Regions from separate parts of the Paenibacillus sp. JNUCC31 genome, predicted to be linked through region 2. Evidence: predicted binding sites of a transcription regulator. Region 2 holds the regulator's gene; the other holds the start of a gene.
The links. The regulator Rex, encoded in region 2, represses fermentation and respiration genes when NADH is low (regulators of the CRP and FNR family bind a similar motif). The targets are predictions, from matches to a motif close to TTGTGAAATATTTCACAA.
Positions count from the first base shown of each region.

Region 1: JNUCC31_RS12035 (formate/nitrite transporter family protein) is a predicted target of Rex. The motif match lies at 3,127-3,144, and genes of this name have one in related genera.

Region 1 is NZ_CP062165.1:2,768,276-2,777,401, reverse strand. Features, by position in the region: gene JNUCC31_RS12050 (ferric iron reductase) at 1-671, shown strand, start outside; gene JNUCC31_RS12045 (glutathione peroxidase) at 859-1,341, shown strand; gene JNUCC31_RS12040 (FAD-dependent oxidoreductase) at 1,632-2,993, shown strand; gene JNUCC31_RS12035 (formate/nitrite transporter family protein) at 3,232-4,086, shown strand; gene JNUCC31_RS12030 (molybdopterin-containing oxidoreductase family protein) at 4,553-6,616, shown strand; gene JNUCC31_RS12025 (MFS transporter) at 6,830-8,053, shown strand; gene JNUCC31_RS12020 (class I SAM-dependent methyltransferase) at 8,262-9,126, shown strand, end outside.
Region 2 is NZ_CP062165.1:642,265-651,390, reverse strand. Features, by position in the region: gene JNUCC31_RS02635 (biotin--[acetyl-CoA-carboxylase] ligase) at 1-672, shown strand, start outside; gene panB (3-methyl-2-oxobutanoate hydroxymethyltransferase) at 1,009-1,884, shown strand; gene panC (pantoate--beta-alanine ligase) at 1,881-2,777, shown strand; gene panD (aspartate 1-decarboxylase) at 2,770-3,153, shown strand; gene JNUCC31_RS02615 (tetratricopeptide repeat protein) at 3,271-3,894, shown strand; gene dinG (ATP-dependent DNA helicase DinG) at 4,038-6,899, shown strand; gene JNUCC31_RS02605 (redox-sensing transcriptional repressor Rex) at 7,124-7,777, shown strand; gene JNUCC31_RS02600 (amidohydrolase) at 7,764-9,068, shown strand; gene JNUCC31_RS02595 (cell wall elongation regulator TseB-like domain-containing protein) at 9,110-9,126, shown strand, end outside.

The DNA.
Region 1 (9,126 bases), 2.1 Mb from region 2:
ATCTTCGGGCTGATTCTCTTCGCTCGGCTGCTGTTTATTTCATGCATTCGGTTCGTGGCCTGATGATTGGGGTTCACTACATGACGGCTCTATGTGACACACGGCTCGATCTTACGCTAGATAATGTTATTTTGCAGTTGGAGGTAGAGGATGGCCGTCCGGCGATTGGTTTTCAACTGAACAATGTAACCGAGCAATCACATCCGAATCTGGTGGCAGGACCTGATGCCGTTCCATCCTCCTGGCGTAATGATGTATTGACAGCATATTACGGCGAGCAGCTGCGCCCGCTGATTGAAGGGGTGGCTGTTGCTGGAGGAGCGAATACGGGTCAAATGTGGGCACAACTTGCATCCATGCTGAGATGGTTCAAAACGACAGCGTTACAGATGAATCTGAAAGAGACGGAACGTGAAGCGGTTGTACAAGGGTATGAGCATGTAATTACCATGTCTCCCGAGATCTTGGGTCTGAAAAAGAACCTGCTAGCCTTTAAACCGGTAGAGATTGATAACCCGCATCAACCTGGAGAAACGATGCTGATGAAACCTGTCTGTTGTTTACACCATCAGGTATATGGCGGTCAGGACTATTGCTATAGCTGCCCCAAACTGACCAAGGCAGAGCGGCAAGAGCGATATGATGCTATTTTGGCTGCGAAGTCACGCTAAAAAGGGAATATGCCCATGTTGATGGATGAAGGTTTTTTACGATATGAACTTGAGCAGGGTTTAATCACAGATTTGGTAATTGACCGCCTCAGGTCTATAATATAGAGACAGGCTGTGTGCCGCATGGTCATTAGGTACAGTACATACAACAGCCCAACCTACATCATACTCATGGGAGGAATCAGTCATGTCCGTATATTCGTATCAGGCGGTAACGACCGCAAATCAGGAAGTACCACTCGATCTGTATCAAGGCAAAGTATTGGTGATCGCCAATACTGCCAGCAAGTGTGGACTGACTCCACAATACGGTGAATTGCAGAAGCTCTATGATCGCTATCGTGATCAAGGTTTGGTTGTACTGGGTTTTCCTTGTAACCAGTTTGGCGGCCAGGAGCCGGGGTCCAGTGAGGAAGCTGAATCATTCTGCCAAATCAACTATGGCGTTAATTTCCCCGTATTTGCCAAGGTCGACGTAAATGGTGAAGATGCTCATCCTTTGTTCAAGTATTTGCGTGAGCAGCAACCTGGTGTTGGTGAAGACAACAGCATCCAATGGAATTTCACCAAGTTTCTTGTGAATCGCGAAGGAGAAGTTGTAGGACGTGTTGAACCGAAAGAATCCCCAGAGGACATGACCGCAGAGATTGAAAAGCTGCTTGGTGTATAAAATGAATGAAGAAGCCTGCCTCCAGGAATGGAGGACAGGCTTTTTTTGAGCATAAACCAGCCACAAGCAGGGAAAACTGAAGTTTATAAAGATGAGTAGATTTCGGAAGAAAAACACATTCGACAAATTTATTTTGATCAACCCCTTGTAATGTGAAAAAGATCACATTATAATAAGTGTATAAAGTGAAATAAATCACATACCATCGTTCACTAAGTAGTGAATTTTTTCACAAAAACAATGCCGTTATTTTCAATTTCTTATTTATATACTCCAAGGAGGAACTTTTTATGAAAATTGCAGTTATCGGATGTACCCACGCAGGAACCGCAGCCATCGTTAACACCGCCAAATTGTACCCGGATGCTACGATCACGGTGTATGAGCGCAATGACAATATCTCCTTTTTATCATGCGGCATTGCGCTTTATGTGGGTGGTGTGGTGAAAGACCCGGACGGACTGTTCTACTCTTCCCCAGATCAACTGGCGGAGCTCGGTGTCGTTACCAAAATGCTGCATGAAGTAACGGCAGTCGATACCGAGGGCCATACACTTCAGGCTAAAAACCTGAAAACCGGGGAAGAATTTGAAGATACGTTCGATAAGCTGATCGTGACAACGGGTTCATGGCCTGTCGTTCCGAAGCTGGAAGGCATTGAGCTGGACAACATTTTACTTTGTAAAAACTACAATCATTCCAACACGATCATTGAAAAAGCGAAGGATGCCCAACGCATTACCGTGGTTGGAGCAGGATACATCGGCATCGAGCTGGTAGAGGCTTTCCAGATGAATGGGAAGGAAGTTACGCTGATTGACAGTGTGGATCGGATTTTGAACAAATATCTCGATCCCGAGTTCACAGATGCTATTGAAGATACGTTGACTGGACACGGCATCAAGCTGGCGCTGGGTCAAACGGTACAGAAGTTTACCGGGGAAAATGGCAAAGTGAACAAGGTCATTACATCCAAGGGTGAGTTCGAAACGGACCTCGTTATTTTGTGCATTGGTTTCCGTCCAAATACAGAACTGCTCAAAGGCCAGGTGGATATGCTGCCGAACGGCGCAATCATCGTGGATAAATATATGCAAACCAGCCAAAAAGACGTCTTCGCTGCGGGAGACAGCTGTGCAATCCATTACAATCCAACCGGTAAGGCAGCGTACATTCCACTGGCAACCAATGCAGTGCGGATGGGTACACTCGTAGCGCGAAACCTGGTTCGTCCGACGACACCGTACATGGGTACACAAGGCACATCAGGGATTAAAATTTATGAGCAAAATATTGCAGGTACTGGTCTGACAGAAACATCTGCTGCGGACGAGGGTCTGGTGGTTGAAGCTGTAACGCTTGAAGATGCTTACCGTCCAGAGTTCATGCCAACAGCAGAGAAACTGCTGCTCAAAGTGATCTATGAACAGGCTACACGCCGCATTGTAGGTGCACAGGTCATGTCGCAGGCTGATCTGACACAGTCGATCAATACGATTTCTGTCTGCATCCAGAACAACATGACGGTAGATGAACTGGCCTTCATCGACTTTTTCTTCCAGCCACACTACAACAAACCGTGGAACTTCCTGAACTCGGCTGGTCTTCAGGCGTTGCCTCCAGTGGAAGTGAAAACACCAGCGATGGTGTAACCCTATATATCCGAGAACTGCCGCTTCGATGCGGTAGTTCTTTTTTGTTTTTCTGAGATCGTTCTGAGTAATTGCTCCTTCAATTGCACATCAAGCAAGATAAAACTTAGCATAAAAATATAGGTTTGATACTTTGTGATAAAAGTAACAAACCTCTCGAAACCTTCGCGATACAATGAACTTATCAACCAAACAAGTTGGATTATGATGTTCATGAACTGTGAAGGAGAGGATCGTTATGGCAGCAAAAACACCTCTTGAGGTTGCACAATATACGGCGCATACGGGGATGAAGAAAGCTCATAATCCGGTGTCCTCCGTATTAATACTCAGTTTTCTGGCAGGTGCTTTTATCGCGCTCGGATTTCTGTTGGATATTCGGGTCATTGCCTCTGCTCCGGCAGAGTGGGGCAGTTTGGTTAATTTGATTGGTGGAGCCGTGTTCCCGGTAGGTTTAATGTTGGTGCTGATTGGCGGTGGGGAGCTGCTTACTGGCAATATGATGGCTGTTCCACTCGCGACGATTGCACGCAAACTGTCCGCAGGCAGCATGTTGAAGAATCTCACCTTAGTAACAATAGGTAATTTCCTTGGGGCGATCTTTGTGGCCTATGCTTTTGGGCATGTGCTCGGTCTGACGGCAGAGGGTGCCTATTTGACGAAAGTGGTTGATATGGCTGGACACAAGCTGGACGACAGCTTCCTTCAGGCGTTTATATCCGGGATCGGGTGTAACTGGCTGGTAGCTCTCGCGGTATGGCTGTCTTATGCATCAGATACGATGAGTGGCAAGGTACTGGGTATTTGGTTCCCAACGATGGCCTTTGTGGCTATTGGATTCCAGCACGTTGTCGCCAACATGTTTCTGATTCCTGCGGCGATCTTTGAAGGGCATTATTCATGGGGGCAATACATCATGAATTTTATTCCGGTATGGCTCGGCAACCTGACGGGAGGGGCGCTGTTTGTGGCGGCTGCCTACTGGATGGTGTACCTGCGCAAGCTTGAGCCGGATGTGAAGCCGGAGATGGCAATGGCGGCGGCTCAGTCTGTGGAGACGGAAGCCAGACCCATGTGGAGCAAGCAGGCGTAGCAGTAATTTGCCGAGTACCCGTATTAGAGTTATAACCAAAGTTACAGGTGCAAAGACGTGCTAAGACGAGTTTAAAGAAACAGGAGAGGCGATTTTGATCCCGTTCAACTCATAGCGAACTGCTATGCCTTGATGGACGGGAAAGGAATCGCCTTTTTAATGTATAAATGTACACAAAAAATAAATTCGCCATGACAAGGTTCGGGGGAACGAAACCTGTTCATGGCGAATTTCGGGAGTGGTCCATGATATGGCATGAGGAGGAAGTGGGGAAACACTTGCCTAATGCCTTGTTTTTAATTTACCCCTGAATTTGGATGTTGAATCAAGTCGGAAAACTTTTTTTGAAAATATTTTAAGCTGTCTGTGGCAGCAAGTATCGGGCGAATATAGACTGTTCTCTTTACGCGATTACCATGAAGAAGATATGATAGAAGGATAGCTTTGAAGGGGGAGGAACTGGTATATGATCGATCAGGAGAATGGCGTATTTCCGGCGGTTTGCCCGCTCGATTGCCCGGATACTTGCGGCCTGCTGCTTCATAAGGAGAACGGTAAGATTGTGAAGGTGGCGGGCAATCCGGAGCATCCGATTACAAAAGGTGCCATCTGTAACAAGGTCCGGAATATGACGGAGCGGGTATATCACCCCGAGCGGTTGCTATATCCGATGAGACGCATCGGAGCCAAGGGTGAAGGCCAGTTTGAACGAATCAGCTGGGACGAAGCCATCGGCGAGATTACGGCGAAATTCAGTTCACTGTCGGATACCTACGGACCAGAGAGCATCTTGCCATACAGCTTTTATGGAAACATGGGCATTCTTGGTGTGGACGGCATGGATCGTCGATTTTTCAATGCGCTTGGGGCGAGCAAATTGGAACAGACGATCTGTAATTCAGCTGGAAATACCGGCTGGAAATATACGATGGGTGCGAACCGGGGAACCTTGCCCGAAGATACGGAGCATGCCGATGTCATACTGGTGTGGGGCGGCAACATCGTAAGTACCAATATGCATCAGGTTGTGCTGGCGGAGAAAGCTCGCAAAAAGGGCGCCCAAATTGTTGTCATCGATGTTCATCGCAATCGAACCGCCCAATGGGGAGACTGGTTTATTCCACTCTACCCGGGTACAGACAGCGCACTGGCCCTCGGATTAATGCATGTACTGTTCGAGCAGGGACTGACAGATGAGGCTTTCATGCAAAAGTATACCGTTGGCCATGAGGCACTGCGTGATCATGTCCGCAGCTACACCCCTGAGCGCGTTGCACGTATTACGGGCGTGCCGGAAGCCGATATCGTGAAGCTGGCTGAGCTGTACGGCAATGCACAAGCAGCCCATATTCATATCGGCAATGGCCTCCAGCACCATGACAATGGTGGCATGAACGTACGCAGCGTAGCCTGTCTGCCTGCCATCACAGGCCAATGGTTGAAGCGCGGCGGTGGTGCTATCCGTACCAACAGCTATGCGAGCACCAATAGCGATACGCTCGAGCGTCCAGAGCTGCGGCAGAACCCGAAGCCGCGCGTGGTGAATATGAACCGGATTGGCGAAGCGCTGCTGGAAGCGGAGCAGCCGATCCGGGCGTTGATGGTCTACTGCAGCAATCCACTGGTAGTGGCACCGGATACCGAGCGGGTAGAGCGAGGTTTTGCACGGGAAGATCTGTTCACGGTTGTCCACGATCTGTTCATGACGGATACGGCGAAATATGCGGATTTCGTGCTGCCTGCGACGTCTTCGTTTGAAACGACGGATCTGTATACGTCCTACTGGCATCAGTATGTTCATTTGCAAGAGCCAGTCATTGCACCTATTGGTGAGAGCAAGAGCAATGTGGAACTGTTCTCTTTGCTTGGACAGGCGATGGGGTATGACCCGGAGATTTTCGGTGAGACACCGGAACAGATGATACATGAAGCGCTCCAGGATACGGGCAATCCCTATATGAACGGAGTAACATTGGAGGGGTTGAAGCAGCACCATTTCGTCAAGTTGGACATGTCCTCACATGTGTCCTATTTGGATCAACTGCCTACGCCTTCGGGGAAAATTGAACTGTATTCGGAAACGATGGCACATAAGGGATTGCCGCCGCTGCCTACGTACAGTGCACTGGTTGAGGGGTATGACGGGGAAAACCCGGCTGGACCTGCGGATGTCTATCCGCTGATGTTTCTGTCGCCACCGAACCATAACTTCCTGAATTCCACCTTTGCCAATTCGGCCAAACATCAACGTTTGGAGAAGATGCCATTACTGCAAATGCACCCGGAAGACGCCGCTTGCAGACAAGTGGAAGACGGGGATGCGGTGATCGTATGGAACGACCGTGGCCGGATCGAACTAACCGCCAAGGTGAGTGAATCGATGCTGCCAGGAACAGTGATCAGCCAAGGCTTATGGTGGGATGGCAATGGCAAGAAACAGCGGGCGAATTCGCTCACGTCCAATCGACTGTCTGATATGGGCAACGGGGCTACATTCTTCTCGGCCACTGTCGAAGTGAAGCGTCAATGAATGTGCTTGCACAAAGGGGCATTTCAGGTAAGATGAACAAAGGATAGATGGTAAAGTGAACGCAAAAAGCACCTCATTAAATTTAAAATTACAATAAAATCATGAATTCTAAATTCAAATGGCCTTCGCTCTGGCTGATCATGCCGTCAGGGCAAGGGTCTATTTTTTATGGCAATATGCTGTTGAAGGTATTAAGGAGAATAAACGAAGATGATGAGATGGCTGGAGACGTATCCAAAAGAAGTGAAAATATTTTTGCTGGCAAGTCTGGTTAATGCGACAGGCAGTGCCTTGATGTGGCCGCTGACCACGATGTATGTATTTGACGAGCTTGGGCGCACGATGGCGAACGCCGGGTTTGTCATTTTGATCCAGTCGCTGGGCGGCATTTTTGGGCAATTGCTCGGCGGTGCATTATATCACCGGGTCGGAGTGAAGAAGCTGATCATCGGATCGCTGGCGTTAAACGCGGTAGGTTTATTTGCTCTGCCGTGGATCAGTGCATATTGGGTTGTGTTCATATGTGCTATGGGCTGGATTGGCCTGTTCAGTTCATTGTCGCTGCCAGCGATTCAAGCCTTTATCGGCTTCCGGTTTGCGGAGCGACGCGGGGAATTGTTCAATGTGATCTATGTAGCCAACAATATCGGAGTGGCGATTGGTACGGCGCTCAGTGGTTTTCTGGCTGACTTTTCCTATCACCTCAGCTTTGTGCTGAACGGGGTGACTTCCGCCGGGTTTGCGATATTCTTCTGGTATTATCTGTCACGGGCAGAACCGGATCAGGGCGAAGTGCATCTGACCAAACACAAAACGGTTCAAGATGGTCCAGGCGTCTGGGCGCTGCTGGGTAACACCAGATTATATCTGTTCATGAGCCTGGGCGTACTGTTCCTGCTGTTCGGTAATTCCATCTGGAATACAGGGGTGTCTCCGTATATTATTTCCGAGGGTATGGAGAAACGAATGTACGGTCTGCTCTGGACCCTGAACGGGGTACTGATCTTTGTGGGACAACCTTTCACCAGCTGGATTAAGCGGACGATGGCTCGTACATCGACCGCTCAGATGACTGCAAGTGCGGTGTTCTATGGCATGGCCTACATCGTCATGATCACCATGTATAGCTATCCAGGTATGGTGCTTGCGATGGTACTGGCTACCTTTGGGGAAATGCTGATCTCACCTGCTACCCCGGCATTCATCTCAGAGCATGCGGGAAGATCGGCACCCTTCTACATCGGGATATCCGGTGGGATTGGTGCGGTCGGGCGGGTTATCGGGCCGTATGCGATGGGGGTCATGTACGACAAACAGGGACTGATCCCTGTAGCGTGGCTAGCGACAGGCATGGCGGGCATCGCGGTGCTTGGTTTTGTACTGCATGCGGTGCTGAACCGCAATCGTGAAGTGAAGGAGTACGGGGTGGACGCTTAACCTTTTCGAGCTGAGTGGTATGAGGAAAGCAGGAGACAGGTTGGAGTGGAGGGAAAAGAAAGCCACTTTAATCTGTCGAATTATTCCGTAAATTTTGATTGACAAAAAAATCTTTTTATGCTATAATTTACATATAAACATATTCCGTATATACTAAGGTTCTCCTGGCCAGGGGAATCTTATTTTTGTTTGTACGGGAGGGTGAAATATGAAGCAAAATGAGTCCAGCATTACATCCTTGATTTCGGCTTTTGGCCGAGCCTATCACTGCCAATACGATACACCTCTTATTTTCGATGATTATATCGCCAAAGCGCTGATGACGCCTCAAGAGTTTTCGGATATTCGCGAGAATATGATTCAAGGCATCCATTTTTTCAACCCGAACATGGCTCATCATCTCAAGGACGACCCGGATAAAATTTTAAAATGGATTACTCAGGTGCAGTTGTCTCCAATAACGCTGGCTCGGACCGCCTACTGTGAGCATGTGTTGTTGCATGAAGTCGCGTTCGGATTGAAGCAGATTGTCATTCTTGGCGCGGGGATGGATACATTTGCTTTGAGGCATCCGGAACTGGAGGATACGCTGGAACTATTTGAAGTGGACTATCCGGCTACACAGCAATTCAAGCGGGAGCGTCTGGACCAGGCCAAGCTGGTCATACCGGGCAATCTTCATTTCGTGCCAATGGATTTTACCCGTGAGCCCTCGTATGAACGTTTGACTGAAGAAGGCTTGAAGAAGCAAAAGACGATGGTCAGTCTGCTGGGTGTTTCGTATTATTTGACCAAAACAGATCTGTCTAACTTGCTCCGGCATATATTTTCGGATTTTCCAACGGGAAGCTCCATTGTGCTGGATTATGCAGATGAGCATCTCTTTGATGAAAAAGGAAGGTTTAACCGGGTTGAAAATATGGTTAAAATGGCTGCAATGGGAGGCGAGCCGATGCAATCCTGTTTCGCTTACGAGGAGATGGAGCGATTGTTGGCGGATGTGGGACTTCTCATCTATGAGCATCTATCGCCGGAAGACATACAGGCTCGTTATTTCAGTAATCGTACAGATG
Region 2 (9,126 bases):
CAGGGGCAGAGTGAAGGGGCAGTTGTGCTGGCGGAAGAACAGACAGGTGGGCGCGGCCGCTTTGGTCGTAAGTGGTTTTCTCCACCTGGAAGAGGGATCTGGATGAGTGTACTGATGCGTCCTGAGCTTGCGCTGCAAAACACACCCCAGTTAACGCTACTTACAGGTGTGGCAGTGTGTCGTGCCATTCGCGCCTGCACAGGCGCTGACGCTGGGATCAAGTGGCCCAATGATCTATTGATTAATGGTCGTAAGGTGTGTGGAATCCTGCTTGAATCAACGGTTGAAGACCATGAAGTACGATACTGTATTGCAGGAATAGGGGTAGATGTTAATTTTGACCCCAAGGATTATCCAGAAGATCTCAAGTCGATTGCAACTTCGCTTAAGATGGAGACGGGTCAATCCATAGATCGGACCAAACTTGCAGCAGCCATTCTCTCAGAATTGGAACATCTGTATTTCTTGTACCAGAAAGAAGGATTCGGGGTAATCTCTTCACTTTGGGAAGCCTTATCCGTTTCAATGAATCGTGAGATTAAGGTGGTCAATCCACAGGGCGGTCTCGAAGGGATGGCAATAGGTCTTGATCCTTCTGGAGCTCTGATTGTGGAGAAGCAAAACGGCGAACGGGTATCCGTGTACTCAGGTGAAGTTTCGCTGGTAGATTAAACATTATGTCGAAATTACACAGGTAAAATGAAACATAAAACGTGAAGTTTGAGCAGAACTTTGGTATACTGTGTTCGTGAGGCGATATCGGCTAATGCAGACCGAATTGCACTCCGGCGGTAGTATGCTTTGTTCTGCTTCAAATTGTGCAGCAATAAGGCATGAACGAATGGTAGTAAAGTGAGTTGTTGGATTCTGCTCTGAGCCGAAGAGGACCGAGACAGAAGGGACGATCGCAAGTGACTCTTTTTTGACTTTTCGGGACTTTTTAGTGGAAAACTAAAAGGTTTTTTTTGTTGCGTTTAAATTGAAAAGGTGAGAGGAGCCATGAAAAAGATGGGAAATAAACAAGCATTGAATATTGTGAAAATGAAAAAATATAAGCAGGACGGCGTGCCGCTCAGTATGATCACGGCTTACGATTACCCGACAGCCCAATTGGCAGAGGAAGCAGGTATTGATCTGATTCTGGTCGGTGATTCACTGGGAAATGTGGTGCTGGGGTACAACTCCACCTTGCCTGTTACGATCGACGATATGGTGTACCATACACGCTCTGTCGTGCGTGGTGCAGGAAATACGTTTATCGTGGCTGACATGCCCTTCATGACGTACCATGGCAGTGTAGATGAGACACTTAAAGGTGTGCGTCGTTTAATGCAGGAAGGTCATGCACATGCGGTCAAGATGGAAGGCGGTGTCGAAATAGCGGATACGGTAAAGGCAGTTGTGCAAGCCGGTGTACCCGTTCTTGGACATATTGGACTGACTCCGCAATCCGTGAATCAAATTGGCGGTTATCGCATTCAGGGTAAGGATGCTGCGGATGCCAGACGTCTCATGGACGAAGCCAAGGCACTTGAAGCGGCTGGAGCTTTCGGCATAGTACTTGAACTGGTTACCGAAGAAGTGGCAAGAGCCATCTCAGAAGAACTTTCTATCCCTACAATTGGCATTGGAGCAGGTAGAGGATGTGATGGTCAGGTACTCGTATTCCATGATGTGGTTCAGTACGCTTCCCCTTATACGCCAAAACGCTTTGTAAAAACATATGGAGATGTAGGAACACTGATTCGCAATAGCATTGAGTCCTATGTGAAAGAAGTCAAGGACCGCTCCTTCCCAGCTGAAGAGCACGTATTTACCGCCGCTGACGGCGTTCTGGATCAATTGTACGGACATGGTAAAGAAAAGGTGGAGACGAGCGTATGAAAGTGATACGGACAATCGCAGAATTAAGACAAGAAATCAGCTTGCAACGTCAGTCGATTCGGTCCAGAGAGCCTGTTGTTGGACTGGTGCCTACGATGGGATTTCTTCATGAAGGCCATGCCAGCTTGATGCTTGCTGCCAAACAACAAAGCGATATTGTGGTATTGAGCATCTTTGTTAATCCGATTCAATTTGGTCCGAATGAAGACTTTGAGAGCTATCCCCGAGATGAGGCGAGGGATGTAGAAACAGCTCGTGCACAAGGGGTGGATATCGTATTTATTCCCTCTGTTGAAGAGATGTATCCACAGCCAACACAAACGACTATATCCGTTTCCCGTCTAACAGATCGCTTGTGTGGTGCTTCCCGCCCCGGACATTTTGATGGAGTGACTACGGTCGTTTCGAAATTGTTTAATATTGTGCAGCCACAGCGTGCCTTTTTTGGCATGAAAGATGCTCAACAAGTTGCTGTTATCCAGCAAATGGTTAACGATTTAAATATGGCAGTAGAGATTGTCCCTTGTCCTATCATTCGTGAGAATGATGGCTTGGCGCTTAGCTCGCGTAACGTATATTTGACCGCTGAACAACGTCAGGAAGCGCTGGTACTGTCCAAAGCACTGCGTAAGGCTCAAGAAGCTGTAGATGCAGGCAGCGCGACAACAGCAGCAGAAATCCGCAGTATATTGCGTCAGAATATTGAACGTTCACGGCTGGCTGTCATTGATTACGCTGAAATTCAGTCTTTTCCAAGCCTGGAGCCACTTGCAGATCAGGAAAAAGTTCATGGTCGTGACGATCTGTTGATCGCACTTGCAGTAAAATTCGGCAAAACAAGATTAATTGACAATATAAGGCTGCAACCATCGGAGGTACTGTCCCATGTTTAGAACATTAATGAAATCCAAAATCCACCGGGCAACCGTTACGGAAGCAAACCTGAATTATGTGGGTAGCATTACCATCGATGAAGACCTGATGGAAACATCCGATCTGATGGAGAATGAGAAAGTTCAGATTGTGAACAACAATAATGGTGCTCGTCTGGAAACATATGTCATCCCAGGACCGCGAGGAAGTGGTGTTATCTGTCTTAATGGAGCTGCTGCCCGCCTGGTACAGCCTGGCGATACCGTCATTATCATTTCATATGCAATGATGTCTCAAGAAGAGGTAAATAATCACAAGCCTACTGTGGTCTTCGTGGATGGACAGAATAAACCTGTACAAACGATGAAGCAGGAAGTTCACGCGACGATTATGTAATCGACTGGTAAGGGGAATGAAATCGGTCCATTCTACAAAAAATGAGTACAGGTCACTGCACTAATCCATTTTTTCAAGGGTGGGGATGCATCGATGTTCCAGCATGTTTTCGCAGAAATGAACGACATGTTAGATGAAATTATCAAGCGCTACCCTTCTGCTGAAGGCCTAAACAAACAGGAGCTGCTTCAAAAGTGGAATTTACTGAAGCGGATGAGTGACGGGATGATTGATGAGTGGCTGATGTTTGAAGAAAAAATGAGTCAGGTAAGGGAGCAGGAAATGGTTAAGCCTGCTTCTCTTGAACCTGAACAGGAAGCTGTGACCGCTTTGCCAGAACTCCATCTGGAATGTTTCAGTCGCGGTCAGGGATATTTCAAATTGCAGATGTATCCACAGGCGATTATGCAATTTTCGAGGGTTGTGACCGACCATCCGGAAAGCGCACTGACTCGTTTTTACCTGGCTTTGGCTCATCTTCATTTGGAGCAAACTTCAGAAGCTGGAATACACTTGCAGCGTATTATGCATTTAAATGGATCGCCGAGATTAAAAGGGCTGGTATGTAACGTTCTGGGCTGTATTGAGGCCAAGCTCGCGAACCTTGATGGTGCATGTTCCCTGTTTGCACAGGCGCTTCAGTATGACCCGACGTTGACCGAACCGTTGTATAACATGGAAGCATGTCGATTGAACAACGGACAATTGCAATATGCAAATCAGCTGACGGCCCTGAACTAGGAGCCGTTTGGCGGCAAGAAGACGGTGTTCTCTCCTCTGGCATAGCGGCGGGGACACCGCCTTTTTTTGTCAGTTAATTTTCAAATGCCCTTTTTTTTGCTATGCTGTAACATAGACTGGAATGGAAGGGACCGTACATTGCAATGAAATTTGCCGTATTGGATTTCGAAACAACCGGCACGCAGTCCGACGGTGAGATTATACAAGCCGGGCTTGCCATCATAGATCATGACTACAGCATAACTCAAATATATAGTTCTTATGTGAATCCGGGTGTGCCGATTCCTCCGTTTATAACGGGGTTAACCGGTATTACTAACGAAGATGTGGAGGAAGCTCCCTCATTGGAAGAGATGATGATGGAGATGGTTCCGTTACTGGACGATGTCGTTCTTGTTGGACACAACGTGGCGTTTGATTTTCACTTTCTTCAAAATGCACTGGATCGATGCGGCTATCTGCCGTTCACCGGCCGTATTCTGGATACGATTGATTTTCTGAAGATCACGTTCCCATCACTGGGTTCTTATCAACTCGGTTATGTATCTTCCGAATTTGGATTTCAGCATGACCGCCCTCATCAGGCAGATAGTGACGCACTTGCGACAGCTTATGTGCTTCTGAAATGCTTCGATGAGTTACGTGCATTACCGCTTATAACGATTCAGCGCCTCAGTGACCTGTTTGCACCGGAGGATAGTGACTTGGGTTGGTTCTTCGACGGGATGCGCACAGAGAAGGAAGCTGAGCCCATTCAGGATCTGGATGGTCATACGTATTACCGACAGCTTGCCCTAAACGTGAGTGACTGGACAGAGATTGGTGCACCACGGGACGAGCGGGAAGGGAATCCCCTGGAAGGCATCAGTTTTGAACAGTACATGGATCAGGTCCGAGATAACTTGAAGGAAACGCTGGATCATTATGAGGAGCGCGAGGCGCAAACTCAAATGTTCAGTAGTGTGCGACAAGCCTTGGACGAAGAGAAACACCTGTTGATTGAGGCTGGAACAGGCACAGGTAAATCACTCGGTTATTTGCTGCCTGCCATCTATGAAAGTGTGAAGCAAGAACAGAAAGTCATGGTCAGCACGCATACCATCAATCTGCAGGAGCAATTGAGAGAGCGGGATATTCCCATGCTCACCCAAGTGGTTCCCTTCCCTTTTAAGGCAGCTGTATTCAAGGGACGTGGGCATTATCTGTGTCTGCGCAAATTTGAGCACAAAATCAATAAGCGCGAATTTGCTACACCCAAAGAGGACTACTTCACAGCGGCTCAGATGATCGTTTGGCTTACTCAGACGGAGACAGGTGATGATGAGGAACTCAATCTCAGCGGACGCGGAGGTGACTTCTGGGAGACAGTACAGAGTGAGTCCGAGTCTTGTCTTGGACGTTCTTGTCCTTGGTTCCGCAAATGTTTCTATCATCGGGCCAAACATGAAGCAGGGTTATCCGATATCGTCATTACGAATCACTCTAAATTGTTTACCGATGTCAAAGCAGCGCATCAACTGCTGCCAGCCTACGAAAGTCTGGTGATTGATGAAGCACATCATTTGGAGGACGTGGCGGGTAAGCATCTTGGTTTGCATATGAAATATTTCACGTTGGTTCATACACTGACCCGGCTGTTTAAAGATAGCCGCAACGGCCAACTTCCCATGCTTCGTTCCCAATTGTCGGGTCATGAAAACTCGGTACAATGGGGTTCCATGATTGATCAGATGTTCCCGCTTGCGGTTGAAGTCAAAGAGATGTGGGATCGATTGAGCGATACTTTATTCGGCTTGTTGCCTGAACGATCTGATGCTTCTCCAGGCGAGACAGGACAGTTTTCTCTTCGACTGAAGCCTTCGCAAAAACCAGCCAAATGGCAGGAACTGCAGGAGGCTGAAAACCAGATTTATGTAACCCTGGGTGACTTAATCCGTAAGGGTGACAAGTTGCTGCTTGAAGTGAAAGAAGATCAGGATGATTATCAGTCCGATAGTTTGATTACGGATATCTCTGGTCTGCTAAAGGACTTGGCAACGATCAAGGATAATCTGCGTTTCTTCATGCGGATGGATGATACCAAAACCGTTTATTGGATGGAAGCCAGCGGCCAATTCCGCAGTAAATCGCTGCAATTGTATGCTGTTCCTGTAGATGTCAGTGCACAATTAAAAGAAATGTTCTTTGATAAAAAGAAAAGCGTTGTGCTTACATCGGCTACGCTTTCGGTTGACAAATCATTTCAATTCATGATTGAGCAGCTTGGCTTGCAGGAAGCTTCCGAGAATAACCGTCTGTTGACGTCCATGCTGCCGTCACCCTTCAACTATCGTGAACAGGCCCTGCTCGTTATTCCACGTGATTTCCCGAGCGTGAAGGGCAGTGTTGGTGATGCCCACTTTGTGGATATGCTTGTACACTCACTCGCGGAAACGGCCATTGCCACTCGTGGCCGCATGATGGTGCTGTTTACATCCTACCGCATGCTGCGACAGGTCTATGATCCACTCAAAGAGGCGTTGTCCGGCAACGATATATCATTATTGGGCCAAGGGGTGGACAGCGGCAGCCGATCCAAATTGACACGCCGGTTCCAGGACGCAAAAGCTACGGTGCTTCTTGGCACAAGCAGCTTCTGGGAAGGGGTGGACATTCCGGGAGAGGCATTGACTTGTCTAGCCATTGTCAGACTTCCTTTTCAACCGCCGAATCATCCATTGGTGGAAGCGAAGAGTGAGCTTTTGCAAGAACAGAAGAAAAATCCGTTTATGAAGCTGTCTGTGCCGCAAGCGGTCATTCGTTTCAAACAGGGTTTCGGTAGGCTGGTTCGCACAGGTCAAGACAGAGGCATCGTGATCGTATACGATACACGCGTCATTGAAGCCTATTATGGCAAGTACTTTTTATATTCATTACCAGGACCCAAAATGGAGCATATGCTTGCGGAACAGATGGTTCCGCGAATTACGGAATGGCTCGATAAGCCAGCCGGGGAACAACAATAACAGACTAGAGATACCTCGTGCTCACTACATCATTGCATGAAGCCAGTGATCAGCGGTAAAATTGATTAGATCATTCATTTGTTTCATGAATTTGAAGTAATGCAATTATCATTTATATAACTAGAGCATTCTGTATATTTACTTTTCTTTTCGTATGAACTGATTTATGCAGGATGCTCATCTTTTCATCTATCTATCGTGGCCTTGGTAAGGGGGAGCAATGAATGAAATCAGATAAAATCTCGGAAGCCGTGGTGCGACGTTTGCCCGTTTATTTGCGCTACTTAAATGAATTGCATCAGCGCGAAGTCACTACGGTTTCTTCTCAAGAGCTTGGACTAAGGCTGGATCTGAATCCAGCTCAGATTCGTAAGGATCTGGCTTATTTCGGTGATTTTGGCCGTAAAGGCATCGGTTATGACGTTTCATATCTCATCGAAAAAATTCGTCATATTTTAAAGATAGACCAGCAGATTAATGTGGCTCTTGTTGGAGCCGGTAATCTGGGACATGCATTGTCCAATTACAACGCATATCTGAAAGACAACATGAAGATTGTTGCTGTATTTGATGCCTATGGTCCGAAGATTGGAAGTCAAATCAACAGCCTGACGGTACAGCCGATGAATGAATTAACAGATTCGATCAAAAAGGATAACATTCGCATCGGAATTATCACTGTTCCCGACACGGAAGCCCAAAATGTTGCGGATCAGCTGATTGAGTCTGGAATTGAAGCGATTCTGAACTTTGCACCAACCATCCTCAAAACCCCGCCGCATATTCGCATTCATCATGCCGATTTTACGACGGATCTGCTTAGTTTGGCTTATTACTTGGAGAATGGAAAGGACGACGAGGAAGATGACGAGAAATAGATGGGTTATTCATAACGGCAAATTTGCTGTTAGCGAGGGTGCGAATTGGAAAGTGGTTCACGGTTATATGGTCGTAGAGAATGACCAGATTGTGCATATTGGTGAGACGTTGCCGGAAGGAGACGAAAGTCTGACAAAGGTGGATGGAAAAGGACTGCTCTTCCTGCCGGGTCTGATCAATACGCATGGTCATGCAGCGATGTCGCTTCTGAGAGGTCACGGGGACGATCTGGCGCTACAAGTTTGGCTGCAGGAGAAAATGTGGCCAATGGAAGCCAAAATGACGTCTGAAGACGTATATTGGGGCACATCACTTTCCGTGCTTGAAATGTTGAAAGGCGGAACAACGGCGTTCCTCGATATGTATGATCATATGGATCAGGTTGCGAAAGTAGTGGAACAATCCGGCGTTCGGGCTGCTCTGGCACGTGGCGTAATCGGACTTTGCTCAGAAGAAGAACAACGGCGTAAACTGGAAGAGTCCGCAGCATTTGCACGTCAATGGAATGGACAAGCAAACGGAAGAATTACCACCGTAATCTCTCCACACGCCCCTTATACTTGTCCTCCAGACTACATAGAGAAGCTGGTACAGGTTGCACATGACCTGAATCTGCCTTTGCATACCCATATGTCTGAAACACTTCGTGAAGTGGAGCAGAATGTAACCGACTATGGTCTTCGTCCTGTCGCACATCTGGAGAAATTGGGTTTCTTCTCACGTCCATCCCTGGTCGCCCATGCCGTGCATCTGAATGATGAGGAGATCGAGATTCTCGCACGGCATGATGTAGCCGTTTCCCACAATCCAGGCAGTAACCTGAAGCTGGCTTCGGGTGTTGCACGTGTACCTGACTTGCTGAAAGCAGGTGTGACCGTGTCCCTGGGAACAGACGGACCTGCAAGTAACAATAACCTGGATATGTTTGAAGAGATGAGACTGGCTGCATTGATTCACAAAGGTGTGTCCGGTGACCCAACGGCCGTTCCAGCCGGGGAAGCGCTGCAGCTCGGAACTTCATATGGTGCCAAATCCATTTTCCTGAACAATACAGGCGCTCTGCAAGCAGGCATGAAGGCTGACTTCATCGCACTTAACATCGAACAGGCCCATTTCTATCCACATACCGATCTGATTTCCCACACGGTCTACTCGGCATCAGCCAAAGATGTGGAGCATGTATGGGTGGATGGCAAACAAGTGGTCAAACATGGCGAATGTCTTACCATGGACGAAGAGCGCATTTTGCATGAGTCTCAGCTTGCATTTGACGGTCTGCTCGCTCGTTAATTTCAGGATTGCAGCGTCATAGGGGAAAGGAAGTTCGGCTTTTGAAGAAAAAAAAGAA